DNA from 2 places in the Sinorhizobium sp. NG07B genome. Region 2 is predicted to be linked to the other one. Evidence: riboswitches for the same ligand, from Rfam matches in the RefSeq annotation. Region 2 holds a riboswitch; the other holds the start of a gene.
The links. A riboswitch is a leader RNA that binds a small molecule or an ion and turns the genes downstream of it on or off. The one in region 2 is predicted to bind S-adenosylmethionine.
Positions count from the first base shown of each region.

Region 1: it holds a riboswitch for S-adenosylmethionine, as region 2 does, so the genes downstream of both, metA (homoserine O-succinyltransferase) here and CO664_RS01820 (O-succinylhomoserine sulfhydrylase) in region 2, are expected to answer to the same signal.

Region 1 covers NZ_NWTD01000005.1:168,353-172,558, forward strand. Annotated here, with positions in the region: gene CO664_RS18675 (VWA domain-containing protein) at 1-974, opposite strand, end outside; gene metA (homoserine O-succinyltransferase) at 974-1,897, opposite strand; SAM riboswitch at 1,959-2,036, opposite strand; gene CO664_RS31705 (NUDIX domain-containing protein) at 2,373-2,672, opposite strand; gene CO664_RS18690 (MoxR family ATPase) at 2,669-3,508, opposite strand; gene CO664_RS18695 (RidA family protein) at 3,557-3,937, opposite strand; gene leuD (3-isopropylmalate dehydratase small subunit) at 3,949-4,206, opposite strand, start outside.
Region 2 covers NZ_NWTD01000001.1:365,963-370,168, reverse strand. Annotated here, with positions in the region: tRNA gene CO664_RS01830 (tRNA-Gly) at 107-181, opposite strand; gene CO664_RS01825 (2'-deoxycytidine 5'-triphosphate deaminase) at 276-1,373, opposite strand; SAM riboswitch at 1,449-1,527, shown strand; gene CO664_RS01820 (O-succinylhomoserine sulfhydrylase) at 1,570-2,754, shown strand; gene CO664_RS01815 (CDP-alcohol phosphatidyltransferase family protein) at 2,807-3,421, opposite strand; gene apaG (Co2+/Mg2+ efflux protein ApaG) at 3,533-3,925, shown strand; gene CO664_RS01805 (Hsp33 family molecular chaperone) at 4,040-4,206, opposite strand, start outside.

The sequences.
Region 1 (4,206 bases), on a different contig from region 2:
CCGCCCGGATGGCTGATCTCGTAGGGGCTCATCGCGGCGTCGCCCACGAAGATGGCGCGGTAATCGCTGCCATAGGTGCGCAGGACCTCCGTGGTGCGGGTAATGTCGGCGCGGCGGCGGCGATTGTCCTTCCACAGGCCCTCATAGACGCAATTGTGGAAGTAGAAATAGTCCATCTGGCGGAACTCGGCGCGGGCCGCCGAGAACAGCTCCTCGACGATGCGGATGTGGTCGTCCATCGATCCGCCGACGTCGAAGAACATCAGGAGCTTGACGGCATTGCGGCGCTCCGGCCGGGTGACCACGTCGAGATAGCCGTGCTCGGCGGTGGAACGGATCGTGCCGGAGAGGTCGAGTTCGTCGGCCGCCCCTTGGCGCACCCAGCGCCTGAGCCGCTTCAGCGCCACCTTGATGTTGCGGGTACCGAGCTCGACTGTGTCGTCGTAGTCCTTGAACTCGCGCCGGTCCCAGACCTTGACCGCACGCCGATGACGCGAGCCTTCCTGGCCGATCCTGATACCTTCGGGATTGTAGCCATAGGCGCCGAAGGGCGAGGTGCCGGCCGTGCCGATCCATTTCGAGCCGCCCTGGTGACGGCCGGTCTGCTCGGCAAGCCGCTGGCGCAGCGTCTCCATCAGCCTGTCGAAACCGCCGAGCGCCTCGACGAGCTTCTTCTCCTCCTCGGTCAGATATTTCTCGGCGAGCTTCTTCAGCCATTCCTCGGGGATCGCCACTTCGGCAACATTCTGCGACGGGGAAACCGCTTGGAGCCCGGCGAAGCAATGCCGGAACACCCGGTCGAAGCGGTCGATGTAGCGCTCGTCCTTGATCAGCGCCGTGCGCGCCAGAAAATAGAAGGCCTCCACGTCAAAGGCGGCGATCCCCTTCTCCATTCCCTCGATCAGCGACAGAAACTCCCGAAGCGTCACCGGGATCTTCTCTGCCTTCAGTTCGAGGAAGAAGGGGATGAACATCACTCTCCGCTGCCGATCTTTTCGAGCTCGTAGGGTGTCGTCTGGTACATCTCGTTGATCCAGTTGCCGAAGAAGAGATGCGCATGGCTGCGCCAGCGGTTCTGCGGCGGCAGGGTCGAATCATTGTGCGGAAAGTAGTCGTGCGGCAGCTTGATCGGCACGCCGGCATCGACGTCGCGGAAATATTCGTCCGAAAGCGAAGTTGAATCATATTCGACATGATTGAACATGTAGAGCCGGTTGCCCTTCTTCTCGTGCACCAGGCAAACGCCCATCTCCTTCGATTCCATCAGGATCTCGAGGCTCGGAACCCGGTCGATATCGGCGCGGCGCACCTCGGTCCAGCGCGACACGGGGACGGCGAAGTCATCGGAAAAGCCGTTCAGATAGACCGACGAGGGCTTGAGGTTCTGGTGGCGATAGACGCCGAAGGCCTTTTCCTTGAGCGGATATTTCGGAACACCGTGAAAGTGGTAGATCCCCGCCATCGCGCCCCAACAGACGTTCAGCGTCGAGTGCACATGCGTTTCCGTCCAGTCGAAGATGCGCTTGAGCTCGTCCCAATAGGTGACCTCTTCATAGTCGAGCGTCTCGACCGGGGCGCCGGTGATGATGAAGCCGTCGAACTTGCGGCCCTTGACCTCCTCCCAGGTCTCGTAGAAGGCGAAGAGATGCTCCTCTGGCGTGTTCTTCGGCCGGTAGCCGCCGATGCGCACCAGCGTCAGCTCCACCTGCAGCGGCGTCGCGCCGATCAGCCGGGCGATCTGGATTTCCGTCTTGATCTTGTTCGGCATCAGGTTCAAGAGCCCGATCTGCAGCGGCCGGATGTCCTGGCGGACCGCCGCCGTCTCGGTCATCACCCGCACGCCCTCGTTGACGAGCGTTTCGAAGGCGGGCAGCGTATCGGGAATCTTGATGGGCATGGTTCCACTCGATCAATACAAAAAAACCGGCGGCGAGATGATCGCGACCGGTCCTCGGAAATCCGTTCTTTCCTCGGCCCTTTAGCGATTTCTTTAACGTGGCTGCAAGCCGGCCGGCCAAATCACCACAGGATCGTTTGATAGCGTGGCGCGGGGCAGGTGGTCAATGGAAAAGGAGTCTTGGGGTTTGCGGCCCCTCATCCGGCCTGCCGGCCACCTCTCCCCGTTCAACGGGGAGAAGGGACTCGCGGCGGCGCCCAAGCTCTCCCCCCCCCGCGAGCGGGGGCTAGTCCTCGGGTTAAGCCCGAGGAGAGGGGCAAACCCGAGGAAAAGGGCGAAGCGTCGCGCACTGCAGCAAGTCCAGACCTTCCTGCATTCCGTACCCCAGACGCGTGACGGCCTTGTCGGGGCTCATCCAAAAGAAGCGGAAGCGGATCGGCGCTCCACCGCCGTCCGGCGTCATTTCGTGATGCAGTCATGTTTGCCGCTGTTCGCCTTCAAGGGCGACGTGGAAATAGTGGCGGCGATGGCAGATTTCCCTATCACCTTTCCCGTAGCGAAAATCCCGGGTGGCGAATTGCGTCGCCGTGTCCGGCAGCGTGAGCCCGGTCTCCTCGAAAAATTCCCGAGGGGCCGCGCCTTCCGGGCTCTCGCCCGGCTCAATCGTGCCGCCCGGCACCTGCAGCTCGATTTCGGGAAAATCCGGTTCGTCGAAGACCAGCAGCGAACCCCGCCAGGTGGCGTAGATCAGGACCTTTTGCGCGTCCGGGCTCATGCGTCGCGGCGCGCCATGAAGGCCAGGCGCTCGAACAGGTGCACGTCCTGCTCGTTCTTTAAAAGGGCGCCGTGCAGCTTCGGCAGCATCGATTTTGGATCGGCGCGCAGGTCGGCCGGATCGATCTCATCGGCGACCAGAAGGCGGATCCAGTCGAGAGCCTCGGAGGTCGAGGGCTTCTTTTTGAGCCCCGGCACCTCGCGGATGCCGTAGAAGGCGGCAAGGGCCGCCGATAGCAGGGTCTTGCGGATGCCCGGATAGTGGACCTCGACGATGCGGGCGAGCGTCTCGGCATCGGGAAAGCGGATATAGTGGAAGAAGCAGCGGCGCAGGAAGGCGTCCGGCAGTTCCTTTTCGTTGTTCGAAGTGATGACGACGATCGGCCGGTGCCGCGCGCGGATCGTCTCGCCGGTCTCGTAGACGTGGAACTCCATCCGGTCGAGTTCCTGCAAGAGGTCGTTGGGAAATTCAATGTCCGCCTTGTCGATCTCGTCGATCAGCAGCACCACCTTTTCCGACGCCTCGAAAGCCTGCCAGAGCTTGCCCTTGCGGATATAGTTCTTCACGTCGTTGACGCGGGCGTCGCCGAGCTGGCTGTCGCGCAGCCGCGAGACGGCGTCGTAATCGTAGAGCCCCTGCTGCGCCTTGGTGGTCGATTTGACGCTCCACTCTATGAGGTCGAGGCCAAGTGCCGCGGCGATCTGGCGGGCGAGCTCGGTCTTGCCGGTGCCTGGCTCGCCCTTGACGAGCAGCGGCCGCTCCAGCCTTATCGCCGCATTGACGGCGACCATCAGGTCCTTGTCGGCAATATAGTCGGCGGTACCTTCAAACTGCATGGACCTGCTACTCTCGAGGTTGATGAATGCGCGAAAACCGATCCCGCCTCACCCGCGAAATGCCGTGACCTCGATTTCGATCAGCATTTCCGGGCGGATCAGGTCGCAAACGACCATCGTCGCGGCTGGGCGGATCTCGCCGAAAACCCCGCCGAAAATCGGGAAGACCCGGTCGGCGAAGCTGGCGTCGGTGACGTAGTAATGATTGCGCACGACGTCCGAGAGCGAGAAGCCGGCTTCCTTCAGCGCAGCCTCGATCGTCTTCAGGCAGTTGCGCGCCTGTTCCTCGACCGTCTTCGGCATGGTCATGCTGGCGTAGTCGTAGCCGGTCGTGCCGGAGACGAAGCACCAGTCGCCCTTGACGACGGCACGCGAATAGCCTGCCGTCTTCTCGAAGGGCGATCCGGTCGAAATCAGCCTGCGCGTCATCCGCGAGCCGTTCAGGCCCAGGGGCGCGATGCGGCGGTCGACTTCTCGAAGCTGTCGATGGCGCCCGCCTTTTCGAGCGTCAGGCCGATGTCGTCGAGGCCGTTCAGCAGGCAATGGCGCTTGAAGGCATCGATCTCGAACTTGATCGAACCGCCGTCCGGGCCGGTGATTTCCTGGGCTTCCAGATCGACAGACAAGACGGCATTGGAGCCGCGGTTGGCATCGTCCATCAGCTTGTCGAGGTCGGCCTGGCTGACGACGATCGGCAG
Region 2 (4,206 bases):
CATTGAGCGGAACTTAGCGGGATGCTGCAGCGCTGACCATAGGCCGGCCCTCGGCAGGGCCGCGCATTCTTAAAGCCGGTCGGGCGAATACGGAAGGAAGGGAAAATGGAGCGGGTGATCGGGATCGAACCGACGACATCAAGCTTGGGAAGCTGGCGTTCTACCACTGAACTACACCCGCGTCTGAAGCGGAAATTTCCCCAATGGTCGCGATCTGTCAAGCGTCTAGATGATTCACTGCTCTATTGGAGCAGTGAATCATCCAGCTATTGGGCTCACTCGGCGCGAAAATGCTTGGAAAGCTTCAGGCCCTGCGCCTGGTAGTTCGAGCCGAGATCGATGCCGTAAAGACCTTCCGGACGCTCCAGCATGTGCTCGTAGATCAGCCGGCCGACGATCTGCCCGTGTTCGAGGATGAAGGGCACTTCGTGGCTGCGGACCTCGAGTACTGCGCGGCTGCCGCTGCCGCCGGCTGAGGCGTGGCCGAACCCCGGATCGAAGAAGCCGGCATAATGGACGCGGAACTCGCCGACCAGCGGATCGAAGGGCGTCATTTCGGCGGCGTAGAGCGGCGGCACATGAACTGCCTCGCGCGACACGAGGATGTAAAACTCGTCCGGATCGAGGATCAGGTCGTCGCGGCCGCGGCTATAGAGCGGCTCCCAGAAATCAAAAACGGCGTGCTCCGCCTTCTTGTCGACGTCGACCACCGACGTGTGATGCTTGCCGCGATAGCCGATCAGGCCGTCCGGGCCGGTGCCCTTGAGGTCGATCGACAGCGCAATGCCGCCGCCGGTGATGTTGGGCCGCTCGCTGGCGACGAGCACGTCGCTTTCGTGCAAGCCCAGCAGTTCTTGCTCGGAAAGAACGGAGTGGCCGACGCGGAAACGGATCTGCGAGAGACGCGAGCCGCGGCGAACGACGATCGGAAAGGTCCGCGGACTGATCTCGAGATAAAGCGGCCCGCTGTAGCCGGCGGGGATCTTGTCGAACTCCTGCGCCCTATCGGTGATGACGCGCGTGAAGATGTCAAGGCGACCGGTCGAACTCTTCGGATTGGCCGACGCCGACATGGTCTCCGGCAGCGTCAGGCTCTCCATCAGCGGCACGATATAGACGCAGCCGGTTTCCAGCACCGCGCCCTCGCGAAGATCGATGACGTGCAGCTTCAGGCGGTCGAGCTTGTCGGCGACGAGATGCGCCGGTCCCGGCATGAAGCTCGCCCGGACGCGAAACGCCTTGGATCCGAGCCGAAGATCGAGGCTCGCCGGCTGGATCTGGTCATCATCCAGCGGCTTCTCGCTCTTCAGACGTCCCGTGGCAAACAGCGCGGCAATTGCGCGGTCGGCCAGAATCCCTGTGTCGCGGCCCATTCCGATCCTCATTCTCAGTTGCCAGACAAAACCAAACTCCGGGAATTGACGCAAGCGCGGCCAGGCAGTATTGGAGCTTTATCCCGTGGTGATTTGGCCGGTCGGCTTGCAGCCACGTTAAACAAGTAGCTAAAAAGGCCGGGTGTCAAACCGGTCGTTTCGCGGCCGGTTTTTTTGTTCTGAAGGTGATCGTCGCATGAGCAAGACCTGGCGCCCGGCAACCCAACTCGTCCACGGCGGGACCACCCGCTCGCAGCACGGCGAGACCTCGGAAGCGATCTTCCTGACACAGGGCTTCGTCTACGAAAGCTCGGAAGCGGCGGAAGCCCGCTTCAAGGGCGAGACCGACGGCTTCATCTATGCCCGCTACGGAAGCCCGACCAACGACATGTTTGAGAAGCGCATGTGCATGCTCGAAGGCGCCGAGGATGCGCGCGCCACGGCCTCCGGTATGGCGGCGGTTTCGGCGGCGATCCTCTGCCAGGTCAAGGCGGGAGACCACATCGTCGCCGCCCGCGCCCTCTTCGGCTCCTGCCGCTGGGTGGTCGAAACGCTCGCTCCGAAATACGGCGTCGAATGCACGCTGGTCGACGGCCGCGAGCTTGCCAACTGGGAAAAGGCGGTGCGGCCGAACACCAAGGTCTTCTTCCTCGAGAGCCCGACCAACCCGACGCTGGAGGTGATCGACATCGCCGGCGTCGCCAGGCTCGCCGACCAGGTGGGCGCCAAGCTCGTGGTCGACAATGTCTTCGCGACGCCGCTCTTCCAGAAGCCGCTGGAGCTGGGCGCCCATGTCGTCGTCTATTCCGCCACCAAGCATATCGATGGCCAGGGCCGCTGCCTCGGCGGCGTCGTGCTTGCCGACAAGGAATGGATCGACGAGAACCTGCACGACTATTTCCGCCACACCGGCCCTGCCATGTCGCCCTTCAACGCCTGGACGTTGCTCAAGGGCATCGAAACGCTGCCGCTGCGCGTCAGGCAGCAGACGGAAAACGCCCGCCGCATCGCCGACTTCCTCGCTGAGCAGCCCCAGGTGGCGCGCGTCATCTATCCGGGCCGCAAGGACCATCCGCAGGCCGACATCATCGCCAAGCAGATGACCGGCGGCTCGACGCTGGTCGCCTTCGAGCTGAAGGGCGGCAAGGATGCGGCCTTCGCGCTGCAGAACGCCCTTGAGATCGTTCGGATTTCCAACAATCTCGGCGATTCCAAGAGCCTGATTACACATCCGGCGACGACGACGCACAAGAACCTCACCGACGAGGCCCGTACCGAACTCGGCATCTCGGCCGGAACCGTACGGTTCTCGGCCGGGATCGAAGACAGCGACGACCTTGTCGAGGATTTCGCCAAGGGACTGAAGTCGATCCGCGCCTGAACCGTCCAATTTCAGGTGACCTCAGCCGCCCGGCCCGCGCCGGGCGGCTTTTTCATGACCCGTCACGAAAGGTGAGACGCGCGAGAACGATGCGCGACAGGGCAGTGTAGAGGCATAGGACGGCGAATATCGCCGCCAGCACAGGGAACCGGTGCGGAAACAGGCAGACGGCCACGAAGAAGACGATCGTCTCGGTCGCCTCCGCAAGCCCGGTGGTGAAGTAGATCGACTTCGCACCACGGATCTCGGTCGACAGTGCGCGCTTCTCGGCGATCGCGGCGAAGGCGAGGAAGCTCGAGCCGTTGACATAGAAAGCGAAGAGCAAGAGCCCCCCGGCAAACCCGTTGGCCGCCGGATCGGCGGCGATGAAGGCCAGCGGGATCGCGCCATAGAAGGCGAAGTCGAGAACGATGTCGAGAAAACCGCCGAAATCGGTCTTGCGGCTCGCGCGCGCCACTGCCCCGTCGAGGCCGTCGCAAAGCCGGCTCAGGAGAATGAGAGCCGCACCCGCCACGTAGTAATGCAAGGCAATCAGGACGGCCGCGGCAAGTCCAAGACAAAGGCCGGCGACCGTGACCGCATCGGCGCCCAAGCCCCGCTTGGCGAGGGCGGCGCCGAGCCGGTTCAGGATAGGATCGAGATGCCTGCGCGCCGCGCCGTCGAGCATATTCCCCTGCCTTGCGTGAAAATCGTAAGGACCCGTATAATCCTGCCGTTATTCTTCACGAAACCTTATCGCTGTATGATACTCGAGCAGTTTTGAAACAGGATGTCGAACATGTACCGTGCGCTGACACGCGACATAGAGGTCACGGTGGAGCCGTACTATCTCGAAGAACAATCGGATCCGGATGATAGCCGCTATGTCTGGGGCTACCGCATCGTCATCTCGAACCATTCCGAAATCGCGGTTCGGCTGATGACCCGCTACTGGCACATCACCGACGAGAACGGCCAGGTGGACGAGGTCAGCGGTCCAGGCGTCATCGGCGAGCAGCCGCTGCTCAATCCCGGCGACACCTACGAATATTCCTCCGGCTGCCCGCTCGACACCCCCTCCGGCGTCATGTTCGGCCACTACAGCATGGAGGCCGAAGACGGAGAGACCTTCAATGTCGCCATCCCCGCCTTCTCGCTCGATTCTCCCGGACTGGTGCGGACGCTGAACTAAAGCCCGTCGCGTTCAAACGTATTCACGCGGCGCGCCTTAGGTCTTTGTTTTTGTGCATGTCGTTATCCCAAAACCGCTGCACACTTTTGGGCGACATGCATTAGCCGCCCGCCTTTATTGAGATCGCACCTCGCTCGCCTCGAAGCGATAGTCGGTGGAGCAGAACTCGCAGGTGACCTTGATCTCGCCGTCCTCGATGCTGTGCTCGATATCCTCCTCGCTCAGTCCCTCCAGGACCTCGCGTATCTTGTCACGCGAGCAGCTGCAGCGATCGTAGACGG